3 regions of the Pseudobacillus sp. 179-B 2D1 NHS genome follow, and region 2 is predicted to be linked to each of the others. Evidence: riboswitches for the same ligand, from Rfam matches in the RefSeq annotation. Region 2 holds a riboswitch; each other region holds the start of a gene.
The links. A riboswitch is a leader RNA that binds a small molecule or an ion and turns the genes downstream of it on or off. The one in region 2 is predicted to bind cobalamin.
Positions count from the first base shown of each region.

Region 1: another riboswitch for cobalamin. It lies ahead of ACH0BF_RS13135 (nitroreductase family protein); the one in region 2 lies ahead of ACH0BF_RS01045 (ribonucleoside-diphosphate reductase subunit alpha).
Region 3: another riboswitch for cobalamin. It lies ahead of ACH0BF_RS11020 (ABC transporter substrate-binding protein); the one in region 2 lies ahead of ACH0BF_RS01045 (ribonucleoside-diphosphate reductase subunit alpha).

Region 1 covers NZ_JBIQDP010000012.1:12,381-17,933, forward strand. The annotation lists gene ACH0BF_RS13130 (class I SAM-dependent methyltransferase) at 73-927, opposite strand; gene ACH0BF_RS13135 (nitroreductase family protein) at 1,269-1,850, opposite strand; cobalamin riboswitch at 2,050-2,252, opposite strand; gene ACH0BF_RS13140 (DmpA family aminopeptidase) at 2,936-4,036, shown strand; gene ACH0BF_RS13145 (APC family permease) at 4,159-5,553, shown strand, end outside.
Region 2 covers NZ_JBIQDP010000001.1:181,063-186,615, forward strand. The annotation lists gene ACH0BF_RS01035 (YitT family protein) at 507-1,391, shown strand; gene ACH0BF_RS01040 (sporulation protein) at 1,596-2,003, shown strand; cobalamin riboswitch at 2,097-2,274, shown strand; gene ACH0BF_RS01045 (ribonucleoside-diphosphate reductase subunit alpha) at 2,485-4,710, shown strand; gene ACH0BF_RS01050 (ribonucleotide-diphosphate reductase subunit beta) at 4,719-5,553, shown strand, end outside.
Region 3 covers NZ_JBIQDP010000009.1:62,819-68,371, reverse strand. The annotation lists gene ACH0BF_RS11030 (adenosylcobinamide amidohydrolase) at 1-1,000, opposite strand, end outside; gene ACH0BF_RS11025 (FecCD family ABC transporter permease) at 997-2,058, opposite strand; gene ACH0BF_RS11020 (ABC transporter substrate-binding protein) at 2,021-2,995, opposite strand; cobalamin riboswitch at 3,131-3,272, opposite strand; gene ACH0BF_RS11015 (hypothetical protein) at 3,459-3,632, shown strand; gene bioA (adenosylmethionine--8-amino-7-oxononanoate transaminase) at 3,745-5,064, opposite strand; gene bioD (dethiobiotin synthase) at 5,081-5,553, opposite strand, start outside.

The sequences.
Region 1 (5,553 bases), on a different contig from region 2:
AAAATAACCGCTTGATTGAAGCATGGCACATCCGTATGATAAATGGATTTATTTTCCAGGATACACACCCCATCAAATGTTTACCGGCTTCCAATAAAGCAGCGCCGCATGAATGGTATAGGAATATTCATATTGCCCATTTTTCTCTACTACGTATCGGCTTAGCGCTTGCTCAACTTCTTGTTGATTATAGTCTCTTGTTAGAATTTTGCTGACGTTATCACGTATAAGAGCTTCAAACGATTCATATATACTCACGCGCGGGATCTCAATAATTCTACAATTGGCCATAATTCCAAGCTGATACAGAATATTTTGCAAATCAATATAATCCCTGCTTCTAAACTTTATGGAATAACCGTGTTCTCTATGTAAATCTATATAGTGAGGCTTTTCTGGACCGCTTGTCATACCCGCTATAACAAGCCGAGAGGCAGCCTGATTCATTTTAAGTAAAGCTTTATCGATATCGCGGATGCGATAATAACAGTTTATTCCAAACACTACATCACACGTTTGCTTAATGTTGAGCTGTTCCCATTTTTCATGTATAAAGCTTATATTGTTTAATTGCATCTTTTCGGTTTTATGTTTTAAAAAATCGATAATGCTTTGGGAAATATCAACGCATGTAAGCTGTTTGACATGTTCAGACACACAGAATGTATAATTACCCCAGCCGGGCCCAATCTCCAGTACATGATCACTTTCATGGAGCAGCTTCAACAGCTCTTCTCGGATGATGTGTGCATAAGCATTTGTATCGACTGTGCCATTTTGCTGCTTTTTTTCCAAAAAAGCGTTCCAAAAGGCATCTTCCGCTTCATCATTTATCATTCGGTTAGAAAGCGTTCCGTCCCACTCTTTCATATTTTCTTTCCATAAGTCAATGTAGTTACGTCCTAAAGATGTGCTTATACTATTCATCTATCCAATGCTCCTTCTTTTTGTATTTGCTTAGGTTATATAAAAAACAAAGGGTTATAAGCTCCTCAGCTTTTTATTCCGGATAACGTAAATTACTATCAAGGCTTGATCCACATATAAAAACTGTACATTTTCTGAAATGCCCTTTATAAAAAAGCATTTCTAACCATTGAAGAGGATAGAAATGCTTTTTTAAAGTAAAAGAAGACTCTTTCATCGTTCAAACAGATTTAAAAATAGCCTTCTTTTTCGCGTCTTTTATATCCGTCCCTTTATCCGTTAATCAAAGGTTTAACGATCCACATCAAGATCATAAAAAAGCAACCCAATTGAAACCCTTATTATTGACTTGTCCCCATCCAAATTGTTTTGTCTTCGAATGATGTGCGAATGGGCACTTTTACTTTCTTTAATGACTCAGGATCTGGATAGCCAATAAATAAATTACCCACTACCTTTTTATGCTCCGGGGATCCGATAAATCGATAAAGTCGTTCGTCATGTACAAGTCCTACGCCCCGCGTCCGCCATACAAAACCTAGCCCTAACTCATGAGCCGCCAGCCACATCGAATGGATCGCACAACAGACCGCAAACTCGTTGTCTTTTGTGGCGTCTTCATCATCAGGAATAACATCGCTCGTTACAATAATATGTAGTGGCGTATTCTGAACGACCTTTAAAGAGCTTTCAATGAGATTGGGCTTTGTAGGAAATCGCTCTTTTAAGTAATCTTCTGCTAGTTGGTTATACCTGCTCTTGGCTTCCCCTTTTACGACATAAAATGTCCACGGCTCTCTCATTCTATCGTTGGGTGCCCATGTAGCTGCTTCTAATAGCTTAAAGATTTTTTCATCCTCTACTTCGCGCCCATCATAATTACGGATCGCTCTTCGTTGCTGTAGATCTGTTAAAATAGTCATTTTCCATTCCTCTCCTTTAACTAAAAGTATTCCTGGCTATTCATATGAATGTTCTCTTACAGTGACCCAAAAAAGCAGCAATAAAAAAGCATTTAAACCTGTATAGTTTAAATGCTTACAAAAAAAGAGTGCATGCCCTTATATAAAACCCAGCCATTATCTTCTTTCCGTAAACACCTCCCTATATCCCGTAGGTCCATCTGTGCTCTTTAAATAGGCAGGTTTCCTGACTTATCTTCTACACAACCCGCGCCTTCCCACTTTTTCTTTTATAAAAGCAGTGACGTTATGCAGGTTGCTCTGAATTTACAGTGGCGGGAACCGTGTTGGATTTTCACCAAGCTTCCCTTTTAAGCTGTCCATCTTTAATATACGCACAGCACCTATTCAAAAAATATTCACTTTTCTACATATTACCACAAAACGATGCCGGCATGTTCACTAACCCTTTCCAGACATACTTTTCAGTTTACTCTTGTCCAAATGACGCCAACCTCTCCGCTCTCAAGCGTTCATAATTTACATACGGAAGAAGCTACAACTTTACTTTCGATATGGAGCAAGAGATAAGTTACTGAAGAACCTTCTTCAAGTAGGTTCATTGAAAGCATTTTATGAAAGTTTGTCATTACACTGTATGTTTAAACTGACAGTATGGTTGATAGAATGAAAGGCCCCATATTCGTATGATTAAAGGTCCATAGATGTAAGTTTAAACTAACATTACTTTTATATGGCATTTTTCAGTTAGTAGAAACACCTTGATTTAAAAGGGAATTTGAATCATTCATTGCGTGGAATGATTCTTGCTTTAACTCATTTAAGAGAAAAGATTGATAGCTGGCGATCATTGCCTTGTCATCTTAAATGTATGAAGGCCGCACTATATGGCACTAAAAATTTTAGTTAATACTGTCTGAAAGGAGGGTTTAATGAATTGCCGTCATTTTTCTTTTCCTTTGTTTTGTGCATTAGCAATACTTTTTGTGAATGTTTTAAAGTCTCCCTCCCCTAACTTAAAGGTGTAGAGGAGCACAAAAACTTTTTATACATGCCAAATAATCTGCTAGACAGGAGGAATACATATGTCCGCGAGAAAACGAGCACGTGATATTGGATTAGATTTTCCTGGTGTGCCGGGGCACTTTAATGCGATTACCGATGTTCCAGGTGTTAAGGTCGGCTATACAACGATTATAGAAGGAGAAGGTCCTGTTGTAATTGGGGAGGGCCCGATCCGTACGGGCGTAACGGCTATTTTGCCGCGAGGAACAAAGGAAAAGATGCAGCCTATTTGGGCCGGCACATACAGCTTAAATGGAAATGGCGAAATGACAGGAATGCATTGGGTAAATGACGGCGGCTATTTCTTAAGCCCGATCTGTCTTACGAATACACATTCTGTCGGCATGGCTCATCATGCCACAACCAAATGGATGATTGAGAAGTATAAAGAACAGTTCAGTGAGCATCACCTTTGGGCAATGCCAGTTATTGCAGAAACATATGATGGATTGTTAAACGACATTAATGGCCAGCATATCAAAGAGGAACATGTCCTATCAGCTATCCATTCAGCAAAGTCCGGGGCCATCGCTGAAGGCAATGTTGGTGGAGGAACTGGCATGATTTGTTATGAATTTAAAGGCGGAACGGGTACATCATCCCGCATAGTTGAACTAAATGGCGAACAGCATCATGTGGGAGTGTTAGTTCAAGCAAACTATGGTATCCGCGACTGGCTTACCGTTTTAGGTGTACCTGTTGGAAAACATTTAACTGAGCATAAAATCCTTTCTAAAGAGCAAGGCTCCATCATCGTTATTATCGGGACAGATATTCCGATGCTTCCCCATCAGCTTAAGCGCCTTGCAAAGCGGGCGGCGATTGGGATTGGCAGGAGCGGAAGCCCTGGCGGAAACAATTCCGGTGATATTTTCCTGGCCTTTTCAACAGCAAATGAAATGGATATCCCCCAACTTTCAGAAGACAAATTGACAATGACCTTTGTCAACGATGAGAGTTTTGATCCTATTTATGAAGCCGTCTGTCAATCTGTTGATGAATCAGTCATTAATGCGATGATCGCAGCCAAAACAATGTCTTTAGTGAAACCCTTTGGAAAGAAAGCTTATGCCATTGATCACGAAAAGTTGCTTAAAGTGATGAAGCAATATACCCGTTAAAGATACACATTTTTATCAAACATATATCAACTTTTTAAGTCCCAAGGCTATAGGGGCTGAAAAACACTAAAATTAGTCTGAATAGCCAAAAATATTTCAATAAACTACGAGGAGGCTATAACATGGATCATGTCAAAAATACAAAGAGTCATGCTGCACCACAATTAAATCGAACGTTAACTCTTTTTCCCTTGGTGTTTATGGGATTAGCCTATATGTCCCCGATGGCCGTATTTTCTCCCTATGGTATCGTTGCTCAAGGGACACAAGGAAGAGCGGCGGCTGCCTATTTAGTAGCGCTTATCATGGTTTTATTTACTGCCTATAGTTACGGAAAAATGGTAAAAGCCTTCCCTTCGTCTGGTTCCGCTTATACGTATGCTTCTAAAACAATTAATCCGAGTGTCGGTTTTCTAGTTGGCTGGGCTGTTTTAACAGACTATATTTTCCTGCCGGTATTAAACATATTAGCCTCGGGTATCTTTATTCATGCAACCTTTCCGCAAATTCCTTTATGGGCAGGTATGTTACTGCTGCTTGGTACGGTTACGATTGTTAACATGTTTGGAGTGAAATTAAATGCTAAAGTTAATACTTTAGTGGTTTTATTCCAATTTTTAGTCGTAGCCTTTTTTGCTGGATTTGCGATTCAAAGAATCCAAACCGGCATGGGGGCGGGAGAGCTATTTTCTACCCTTCCATTTTACAATCCTGAACACTCATTTTCCCTCGTGCTGGCGGGTGCCTCTATCGTTTGTACCTCCTTTCTTGGTTTTGATGCAGTCACAACGTTTACAGAAGAAACGGTCAACCCAAGAAAAACCGTACCGAGAGCCATTCTTCTTATCGCTTTAATAGGAGGTGCCATGTTTATCGGATTATCTTACTTACTTCATATGGTACATCCCGATTTTGATTCATTTAAAGATCCCGAAGCAGGAGGCTATGAAATTGTTTATTTTCTAGGCAGTGCATTGCTCACTTCTTTTTTCACCGCAGGTTTTATTATCGCTTCTATCGGAATGTCCTTAACTTCACATGCAAGTGGTGCCCGTCTTCTGTACGTTATGGGGCGAGATGGCGTTCTTCCGAAAAAAATATTTGGTTACATTCATCCGAAACTTATGACACCGCTGCGAAATGTTTTAATTATCGCCGTAATATGCTTATTAGGTTTTTTCATAGATTTAGAAACAGCCTTTTCGTTAGTAAATTTCGGAGCCTTGCTTGCCTTTACATTTGTTAATTTATCTGTTATTGCTCATTACTTTATTAAAGAAAAGCGCCGCGGTATAAAAAACTTTCTATTATATTTAGCTCTTCCCTTAACCGGGGCTGGTTTTAATATATGGATTTTGGCGAATTTGAGTAAAAATGCCCTTAGCTTAGGTTCTATATGGGTGGCAGCCGGGGTCGCCTACCTTCTTTACCTAACAAAATTCTTTACAAAACAGCCGCCCCACATGAACTTTAACGAGGCAGAGTATTTAGATTCAAATAAAGATATAGAGAAATTA
Region 2 (5,553 bases):
TTGAAGCAAGAAAAATGAATAAGATCGATCAAATTATGTTAAATCCTATTACTCAAAAATCTTAAGGGGTGAAAGTGAAAGGCATGCAAGGAACAAGTTGCATTCAAACGAAAAAGCTTTCCGATGAAGTAAAGGATTGTCTGGCGGTTTGAGTAGTCTTAGGAGTACTGTTGCTACTTTTTTACAGCAGCAAAAAGGTCCCGCTTAATAGCCGGGCATATACATCTGTTCACTAAAGAATCTCCCTGAAAAGTGCCTGTTCAGAAGGCTGCTACATACTTGAATAGCCTTCTTACGTAATTGTAGACCTCACTATGCAGTGAGGTTTTTTCCTGTCCATTCAGAAAATGAAACATTATAATAAAAAGTGGAAAAAGCTTTATAGTGCACAGCTATGGAAGGGATAATTTTTTTATTTTAAGGCTTTTCCTAATTGAAAGTTATTTTTCTTAAGCAGGAATTAAGATATACTAAAAATAAATAAGTATGAGTAAAGGTGTGGTTTTTTGACGGACGAGTTATTGGTAAAAAAGCAACATAAGAAATTATCGCGTTTGAAAGTGATTCAGAGGGCTGTTTTTATTACAGTTGGCGCCTTGCTCATGGCTGTTGGATTAGAGATCTTTTTAGTTCCCAACCAGGTAATTGATGGTGGGGTGACAGGTATTTCCATTATGCTTTCCCACATTACAGGAGTAAAACTTGGTATCTTTCTTTTTATCTTAAATTTACCGTTTGTATACTTGGGATATAAGCAATTTGGGAAAACTTTTGCCATATCGACTGTATATGGGATTATTATGCTATCTGTCTTCGCCACATTTTTTCACCCGATTATGCCGTTTACTGAGGATATCCTTCTGGCCACAATTTTTGGAGGGATTTTTCTAGGTGTTGGGGTTGGGATGGTCATCCGAAATGGCGGGGCGCTAGATGGGACTGAAGTACTTTCAATTGTGATAAGCAAAAAAGTCCCTTTTTCTGTTGGTGAAATTGTCATGTTCATTAACTTATTTATACTTAGCTCTGCAGGGTTTGTCTACACGTGGGATCGTGCGATGTATTCTATCCTAGCTTATGTGGTAGCTGCTAAAGCGATCGATATTGTCGTTGCCGGGATGGAAGAATCAAAATCGGCATGGATTATTAGCGATGAAGCAAGAGAGATAGGCGATGCCATTAATAGCCGATTAGGAAGAGGCGTCACTTATTTACATGGAGAGGGCGCTTATACAGGTGATGACAAAAAGGTTATATTTTGCATCATTACCCGTTTGGAAGAATCTAAATTAACCACAATCGTGGAGGAGATCGATGCTTCGGCTTTCCTGGCCATTGCAGATATTTCGGAAGTGCGCGGTGGACGGTTTAAAAAGAGAAACATCCATTAAATTATTAATCTATTTGCGATCACAACTGTACATATTTTTCAGTTGGCAGACAAAGTCCACAAGGTAAAACATACTTTTTAAAAAGTATGTTTTTATTTATTTATGTGTAAAATTCAAATTCAAAACCATCCTATTTGGTTAAGATTAAGGAGCGAGCCTCGGGGAATATTAAACTAATACTAACTAAAAGAAAGGAGAAGTTTCATGTGGAAACATATTTTATCCAGTATTGGAATTGGCGGAGTAGCGATTGATACAGCTCTTCAAAAAGCGGCTTACCACAGAGGGGATAAAATTGAAGGAACAGTATTGATTAATGGCGGCCGGGCTGCGGAACCAATTGATGCACTCATTGTTTCTTTGCATCTGCAAATGGATGAAGTTCGCGAAGACAGTGATTTTGCATACCATGACAAAGATGTAAAAGAAATTCTTATCCCGATTCAACGTGAAATCCAGCCTAAAGAAAAGCTAACGATTCCTTTCTCGCTGGAAATTGACCTTGAACATCCACCTACCAGTGATACAAATAAAACCTTTTTAAAAACAACCGCTGTGATTCCGCAAGCCGTTGATCCTTCTGGTCAGGATGAATTAATCATTTTAAATTAAATAAGGACAGAAAAATAAATCAAGGCTTGCACAGGAGAATTTTCATTGTTATACTAATCCGGACACAACATTTAGTGGTAATGCTTTAATTAAATCAATATTTAGTAAAAAGGTGCTGTCACAGCTTAATAGGGAATTCGGTGAAATACCGAAGCTGTCCCCGCAACTGTAAGTGTGAACGACCGCAGATCAATCCACTGTCTAATAGATGGGAAGGAATGTGGAAGGAAGAAGCACAAGCCAGGAGACCTGCCTTTTTACTGCGTGTACTCTTCTTCGGGAGTTGGGAAGAAAGCGCGGAGAAAATAAAAATGTCTTTCGTTCAGACAAGCTCTTTTGATGATGCTTAGGAGCAGGTCTGTCCCATTTTTCATTAAACTTTTATTTCTTCGCTCTTATCCCATCTTTCATCTAGAAAGATGGTTTTTTTATGGACAAAAAAATCTCTTTCTAAACTACTTATCGTTTAGGAGGAACAAATATGATTCAAACAGTACAAAGTGTGGCAGAAGAGGCGTTCAGTGAAATTCAAAAAGAATTCCCCTCTATTGAACTGGCAAGCTACAAGAAAAAAGTAAGGGTAACTTTGGATACGAGAGAGGGATGGACAAATGAGCAGGTTCAGCAGCTGCTTTTACATTCAGCCGTGGAGCGGATCACAAGTGAAGAACCGGATTGGACATTTGTAGCTGCCCGTCTGTATTTACAACAATTATATAAGCAAGCAGCTATAACACGTGGGGAAAACACCAATAGGTATGGCAGCTTCTTGAACCTTATTCACCTTCTGCTGAAAGAAGGAATATACAATCCGCAGTTAACGACAGCTTATACGGAAGCGGAGATTAATGAGTTAAGCACCATCATTGATCCTGATAAAGATCACTTATTTACATACATCGGAATTGTTACATTGAGCGAAAGATATTTAGCTCATACGCTCGACAAGCAGCCAGCAGAGCTTCCGCAGGAAAGATGGCTCATTATTGCGATGACGTTAATGATGAACGAACCTCAATCGGTACGTCTCCAATACGTAAAAGAAGCATATTGGGCTCTTTCTAATTTATATATGACAACAGCTACGCCAACACTTGCCAATGCCGGGAAATCATACGGCCAGCTGTCAAGCTGCTTTATCGATACGGTGGACGACAGCCTGCAAGGGATCTTTGATGCCAATACGGACGCTGCCAATTTGAGCAAAAATGGAGGGGGCCTGGGCATTTACTTAGGGAAAATTCGCAGCCAGGGCAGTGACATTAAAGGATTCAAAAATGTCAGCTCCGGCGTGATTCCATGGATGAAACAGCTCAATAATACGGCCGTTTCTGTCGATCAGCTCGGACAGCGTCAGGGGGCGATCGCTGTTTATCTCGATGTCTGGCATAAAGACATTTTTTCCTTTTTAGAAACCCGTTTGAATAACGGAGATGAACGCCGCCGAACACATGATTTGTTTACCGGTATAACGATACCGGATTTGTTTATGGAAGCTGTTGATAACAGGGAAGAATGGCATTTATTTGACCCGCATGAGGTAAGGAAGGTAATGGGCTACTCGCTTGAAGACTCATTTGATGAAAAAAGAGGAGCAGGTACATTTAGAAACCGGTATAAAGAGTGTGCGGCTCATCCAGCGCTCAGCAAAAAAACCGTGCCGGCTATTGAGATTATGAAAGCTATTATGATTTCCCAGCTTGAAACAGGCACCCCTTATATGTTTTACAGGGATACCGTCAACCGGGCGAATCCGAATAAGCATGCCGGCATGATTTATGCGAGCAATCTCTGTACGGAAATCTGCCAAAATATGAGTCCGACTGTTGTGATCGAAGAAAAGACGGAAGACGGAAAAATCATGATTACGAAGGACCCAGGCGATTATGTTGTATGTAATTTGTCATCTGTTTCTTTGGCCCGCGCTGTTATGGATGAAGTGCTTGAGCGCTTAATTCCGATTCAGGTAAGAATGCTTGATAACGTGATTGAAATGAACAGTATCCCAGTGCTACAGGCACAGCTGACGAACAAGAAATATAGGGGAATTGGGCTCGGCACGTTTGGCTGGCAGCACCTGCTCGCTTTGAAGGGATTAAGCTGGGAATCGGACGAAGCAGTCAGTTATTGCGATGAGCTGTACGAGCAGCTCGCGTTCTTAACTATTGAGGCAAGTGCGGAGCTTGCAGCCGAAAAAGGGGCTTACCCGGTATTTGCAGGATCAGAGTGGGAGAGCGGCGTCTACTTTGAGCAAAGAGGTTACAGTGGGACGAAATGGCAAGAGTTAAAGGAAAAAGTGAAAAGATCAGGCATGAGGAATGGATATTTGCTGGCAGTGGCGCCGAATTCATCCACTGCTTTGATTGCCGGTTCAACAGCCGGAATTGACCCGGTTTTCCGTAAAGAATATATGGAAGAGAAGAAAAATTATAAAATCCCAGTGACTGCTCCGGACTTGTCGGCTAAGACGACCTGGTACTATAAAACAGTTTACTTAATTGATCAGCATTGGAGCATTCGCCAGAACGCCAAGCGCCAGCGCCATATTGACCAGGCCGTCTCCTTTAACTTATATGTGCGGAACGACATTAAGGCAAAAGCGCTGCTTGATCTGCATTTGGATGCGTGGGATTCAGGGTTAAAAACAACTTATTATGTGCGGTCGACCGCTTCTGATATTGAAGACTGTGAAAGCTGTCATTCATAAGGGGGAGAATGAGTATGAAACTTAAAAAAAGAGAAATCATTGATCATAGTGCACCAAACCGTTCTACAGGGATTGTGAACGGGAAAAGCTCAAATATTTTAAACTGGGACGATGTGCGCTTTAGCTGGGCTTATCCAAAATATAAGAGAATGCTTGCGAACTTTTGGACACCATTTGAAATCAATATGACGAAAGACCGCCAGCAATTTAGCGAGCTGTCTCCTGATGAAAGAAATGCATTTTTAAAGATTATCGGTTTGCTTGCTTTGCTTGATAGTATTCAAACCGATTATGCTGGCAGAGCGGCAGACTATTTAACAGATTCCAGCTTGCATGCGTTAATGATTATTCTTGCTCAGCAGGAAGTGATTCATAATCATTCTTACAGCTACGTGTTATCGAGTGTGGCGGATAAAGAGACGCAAGATCAAGTATTTGATTTTTGGCGGACCGAACCGATTCTTCAGGAACGCAATGAGTTTGTGACAAAAGGGTATGAAGCCTTTTCTCATGAACCAACCGTCGAAAACTTTCTGAAATCGATTATTTATGATGTGATATTAGAAGGCCTTTTCTTTTACTCTGGATTTGCTTTTTTCTACAATTTGGCCCGCAATCAAAAAATGATTGCAACGAGCACAATGATTAATTATATCAATCGGGATGAGCAACTTCATGTCGGATTATTTGAAAAGATTTTTAAAGAAGTGCTAAGTGAACATCCCGAGTATGATACAGAAGAATTACATCTCTACGGAAAGGAGGCATTCCGACAGGCCGCTGAACTTGAAATTGAGTGGGGAAACTCAATCATTGGCCATAAGATAGATGGAATTCAAATGA
Region 3 (5,553 bases), on a different contig from region 2:
AGTGATAGCGCTTTAGAAACTCTTTCATGTCTTCCTTATAAGAGTCATGCCAATAGTTTTTATCTACGTGGCGGTTCACAAAACTGCGATGCCATCCCCAGCCAGCACCGATTACTCCTGCCGATAGTGTTTTTAACGGAATCGGAGCTTCAAGTGTAATATATTCATCAGTTCTCTTGATGCATGCTTGGTCCACTCGCACTTCCACTTCTTCCTCAGCTGTTTTTTCAGGAAGAATACTCATCTGCGGCTTCGGCACTTCTGGATGGGGACGCTGATGAATAGCCGTTTTATATACTTGTTGAACCGGCTCCTCTTTCAACACTTCGCTCGGAATACCAAGACCGTGCCTCTTTCCCTCTTCCATAAGCAGCAATCTGTCACAATAAAGAGAGGCGAGATTTAAATCGTGAAAAATGGAGATAACAGTTAATCCTGTTTCATTCGCCATTTTCTTTAATAAATCAAGCAGTTCTTTTTGAAAAGATAAATCCAAATGGTTTGTTGGTTCATCCAACAGCAAAATTTCCGGTTCCTGGGCAAGGGCCTGAGCGAGAAAGACGCGTTGACGCTCGCCGCCAGACAATTCCTCGATGGAAGCTTCCGCAAATTGCTTTGTGCCCGTTTGCTCCATCGCCTTGATAACAGCCCGCTCATCTTCTTCTCTCCATACTGGAAAGATGCCGCTTTGATGTGCATAGCGCCCGAGAGAAACTGTTTCTTTTACAGTGTACGAAAAGGCTTGCGGGGTCATTTGTGGAAGAACAGCAAGCCGTTTAGCCAGTTCTTTTGGTGTATAATCTGTCATTTTTTTGCCTTCTATTTCTATGGAACCACTGCTTATAGGGACAATGCCGCTTATCATTTTTAACAGCGTTGTCTTGCCGCTTCCATTGGGACCTAAGATGCCAAAAAGCTCTCCTTTTTGGACAGAAAAAGACAATTTACGGACGATAAGCTTGCCGTCATAGCCGCCGCTAAGCTGTTCTATCTCGATCATGCTGTTCCCCTTCCTTTCCTGTGCTTGCGAAGCAGAATGATAGCGAATACCGGTGCACCAATAATAGAAGTAATAACACCAATCGGTAATTCAGTCGGAGAAATAATTGTGCGGGCTACCAAATCAGCCAGAATTAAAAAGCCAGCGCCTGCAAGCATGGACAGCGGCAGTAAATGGCGGTGATCCGGCCCCCAAATTAAGCGGATAAAATGAGGGATGACCAATCCGACGAAACCAATAGTTCCTGAAACAGCTACAGCTGCTCCTGTTAATACCGAGCCGGCAACTAGCACGATCATTTTTTTTCGACGGACATTCACACCTAAATGCTGGGCTTTCTCTTCGCCGAACGACATCGCATTTAATTCAGCCGAGTGGATAATTAACAGTAAAGTGCCCACCAAAAAAAAGGGCAAAATAAGTTGAATATAATCCCAGCCTCTCATTGATACACTCCCAAGCAGCCATCCGATAATTTGCCGCAATTCCTCACCGGTCAAAGCAATCATTAGTGAGATCAACGCACCTAAAAAAGAGCTAAAAATAATCCCTGTTAGAATGATAGTTTCTACTTTAAGTGACCGTTCAATCGCCTGGGCGAACAAAACAACGATGAAAATGGTTATAATCGAAGTCACAATACTAACAACGGGCAGGGTAAATCCGGAAAGCCAAGGGAGCTGCATATTAAAAAACAGCACCATAACAGCGCCTGCGGAAGCACCCGAAGATACACCGAGTGTATAAGGGTCTGCCAGAGGATTACGCAGCAGCCCTTGAAAAGCAGCACCCGCTACCGCTAGAGAGGCTCCTATAAGACCGGCCAACAATACTCTCGGAAATCTGATCTTCCACACGATGTTATCAAAAGAGGAATCGACTCCCTCAAGCGGCGTTCCAAAAAAATGATGGGATAATAAGAAAGCGATATCCCGAAACGGAACTTGGATCGTTCCGATCGAGATACCTGCAAATACAGCCGTAATAAAAAAAGCCAAAACTAACAAGTAAGCCGAGCTTTTATTTCTTAAAAACATCTGGATAGATCGCTTCGGCAAGTTCTTCTACTCCTTCAACAAGACGCGGGCCTGTTCGGTTGACGAGGTCAGCATTCACATCATGGACATCCTTGTTTTTAACGGCAGTCATGTTTTCCCATCCTTTGCGGCTGAGTACCTCTTCAATCGGTTTTTTTGTGTAGTAGCCATGCGTAGTAATGATTACGTCAGGATTCTTCTTGATAATCGCTTCCTCTGTCATTTGCACCCAGCCCTTCTGATCGGCAGCGGCATTTTTCGCATGAATCAGATCAAGCATTTCCTGCATAAATGTATTTTTTCCTGGTGTGAAAATGTCTGGAGCCGGTGATACTTCAATAAATACACTTTTTTCTTCTTCTTTTTTAATAGTTTTCGCTTTTTCCTCGATTTTTGATAGACCGTCTTTCATTTCTTCTACTACGTCTTCTGCTTTTTCAGTTGTTCCTGTCGCCTTGCCGATCATTTCAATTGAGTCGTATACTTGATCAAAATTTTGGGCATCATTAACGACAAGTACATCGATTCCCGCTTCTTCCAGTTGCTTCAATCCCTCTTTTGAGTTGTGGGCACTGGAACCATGTGCCAATACGAGATCCGTATCAAGCCCAATGATTTTTTCAATGTTATACTCCATGCCGCCAACTTTTTCTTTGGCGTTCACCTCTTTCGGGTAATTGTCGTTGTCTGATACCCCGACAATTTCATCACCTAAATCGAGTTTATAAGCAATTTCGGTATTGCTCGGAATAAGAGAAACAATTCGTTTCGGTTTTTCTTCAATAACGACATCTTTTCCTTCCGCATCCTTTATCGTTACCGGAAAGGCTGCTTGTTGACTCTCTTTTGGCTGATCTGCTTTTTCTTCTTTTCCAGTTTCTGCTTTATCCGTTCCGCAGCCGGCAAGCAGGCCAGCAGCCAGTACGAAGGATAATGTGTACTGAGATAATTTGTTCATGACTTTCTCTCCCTTTGCTTCTTAAAAATATCCACAAAAAAACACCTCTACGCGATGGAGAGATGCAGTGAAAAAGGGCCAAACAGGTACATTGAACCAGGAAGCCGCTTTTACACCACCCTATCCGCGTAGGTTATTGGTGCTCTAAACCAGGCAGGTTTTCTGGCTTGTGAAATAAATAAATTTCACTTACAGTGGCGGGACCGCGCTGGATTTCCACCAGCTTGCCCTTTTAAAAAGCTTTTTGTTCAGCTTTACCTGATTAAATATATGTAGTTTTCCGCTTAGCCTCATTATACACAAAAAAAACTTTACTTTCATAAATTTTTAAAACGGTTCGCAGCTTTTCTAAAAATTCGTTTCTATTCTCTGCAGAAAATAAATTTTCTTATCATATAAGACCTTTATGTTTTAGACAGGACAAAAGTGGAATAGGATAAATAAAAAGAAAGGAGCGGCTAAAATGAATCTTGCAACTTTAATCGGGTTAGTTGTCCTACTGCTTTGCATTGCGCTTATTTTAGTTTACTTTCTTCGCCAGGCATTTGACTCCTCTGATACAAGCCGGATAGACGCTCTTCCTGAAGACGACGCGTACTTAAACGATCGCGACTCAACACATGACCGTAACTTATAGCCAAATAAAATGACAACATGACATACGAGCAAACATCTGTTTAAAAACAAGATCGTTTGCCAGCAGAACTATATAAAAACATCCATCCCGATGAACGGGAGGATGTTTTTTATTATTTAGTATGAACCTTCACATTCAGCGTTTCCACAATGGCTTGCTTTATAATTTGAAGCATTTTAGTCAGCTCCTCGTAGCTGGAAGCTAGCGGCGGCATAAAAACGATCGTGTCACCAAGCGGTCTCGTCAGCATCCCCAATTCACGCATTCGCAATGTTGCCCGATAAGCCATTCTCTCTTCAAACGGAAAAGGTTCTTTGGTCTTTTTATCTTTCACTAGTTCAATTCCGCACATTAAACCAAGCTGTCGAATCTCACCGACGTGTGGCAGTTCATTTATTTCAGCCATCAACCTCTCAACATATTCTGCTTTTTTAGCAGCTTGCTCAACAAGCCCTTCTTTTTCGAAAATATCAAGATTGGCCAAAGCTGCTGCACAGCCGAGCTGATTGCCCGTATAAGAATGTCCATGGAAAAAAGTTTTCATTTCGGTATATTCCCCGTAAAATGCCTGGTATACTTCTTCTGTTGTTAATGTAGCTGCAATCGGTAAATATCCACCGGTAATTCCTTTTGCCATTGTCATGATATCTGGCAAAACACCTTCATGTTCCACAGCGAACATTTTTCCCGTGCGCCCAAATCCAGTCGCCACCTCATCCACAATAAAAAGCACATTAAACTTTCGACAAAGCTGTTCAAGCTCCTTTAAGTACCCGACTGGCATGATGTGCATACCACCCGCCCCCTGTACCATCGACTCAACAATTAGTCCGGAGATCTGTTCATGATTCTTTTCAAATAAGTCATGTATTTCTGAGAGTGAATCTTCTTTAGCCGTTTGTTCATTGCCGGAAGGATGCCATTTTGCTGACGGGAAGGGGAGGGCGAATGAATGGAACATTAATGCGCTGTACACGCGGTGATAAATGTCGATTGAGCCCACGCTGATCGCACCGACTGTATCGCCGTGATAACCGTTTGTCAATGTGACAAACTTTGTTTTTTCAGTCCTGCCTTTATTTTGCCAATATTGGTACGCCATCTTTATGGCTATTTCCACTGACTCTGCTCCGCTGTCCGAATAAAATACGCGTGTTAAGTTTTCCGGAGAAATCTGGATAAGTTTCTCAGCCAACTGAATGGATGGCACATTTGCCGCCCCAAGTAAGGTTGAATGGGCAATTCGTCCAAGCTGCTCTTTCACCGCCTCATCAATTTCTGGACGTCGGTGACCGTGTACATTTAGCCATAAGGAAGAATAGCCATCGAAATATTCATTGCCGTGGATGTCTCTTAGCCGGATACCTTCGCCGCTCTCTATAATAAGGGGAGCTTCTTCGTAATCCTTCATTTGTGTAAAAGGAAGCCACATATGCTTTTGACTAATTTCATATAAACGTTTTGTATTCACTGTTAATCCCCTCCATCAGTCTATCAAACTTCCAATCCCTCACAATTTCAGAACGATAACGGCTCTCCCTAAGAGAATAATCAATATCTTTTATAAATGGAATATGTCCAATGATAGGCAGTCCCGACAGTTCATGAATGACCCGGAAGTTATCCCGCTCTATGCTTTTCTCTCCGGGCACTGTACTCGAAAATACGACTCCAGTTATTGGCAACCCTCTCTTTTGGATAGCTTCTATCGTCAGTATCGTATGATTAATCGTTCCAAGTCCTGCCCTGGCGGCAATCACTACCGGTAATCCCGTTTCCTCCATCACATCAACCATACACCTGCCTTTCCTATTCAGTGGCACGTATAATCCGCCTGCCCCTTCAACAAGCAAAAGTGTCGATTTGGACGCACGTCTTCTAATTTCCTCTATAATTACTTGTTCATCAATAATTGCTGCTT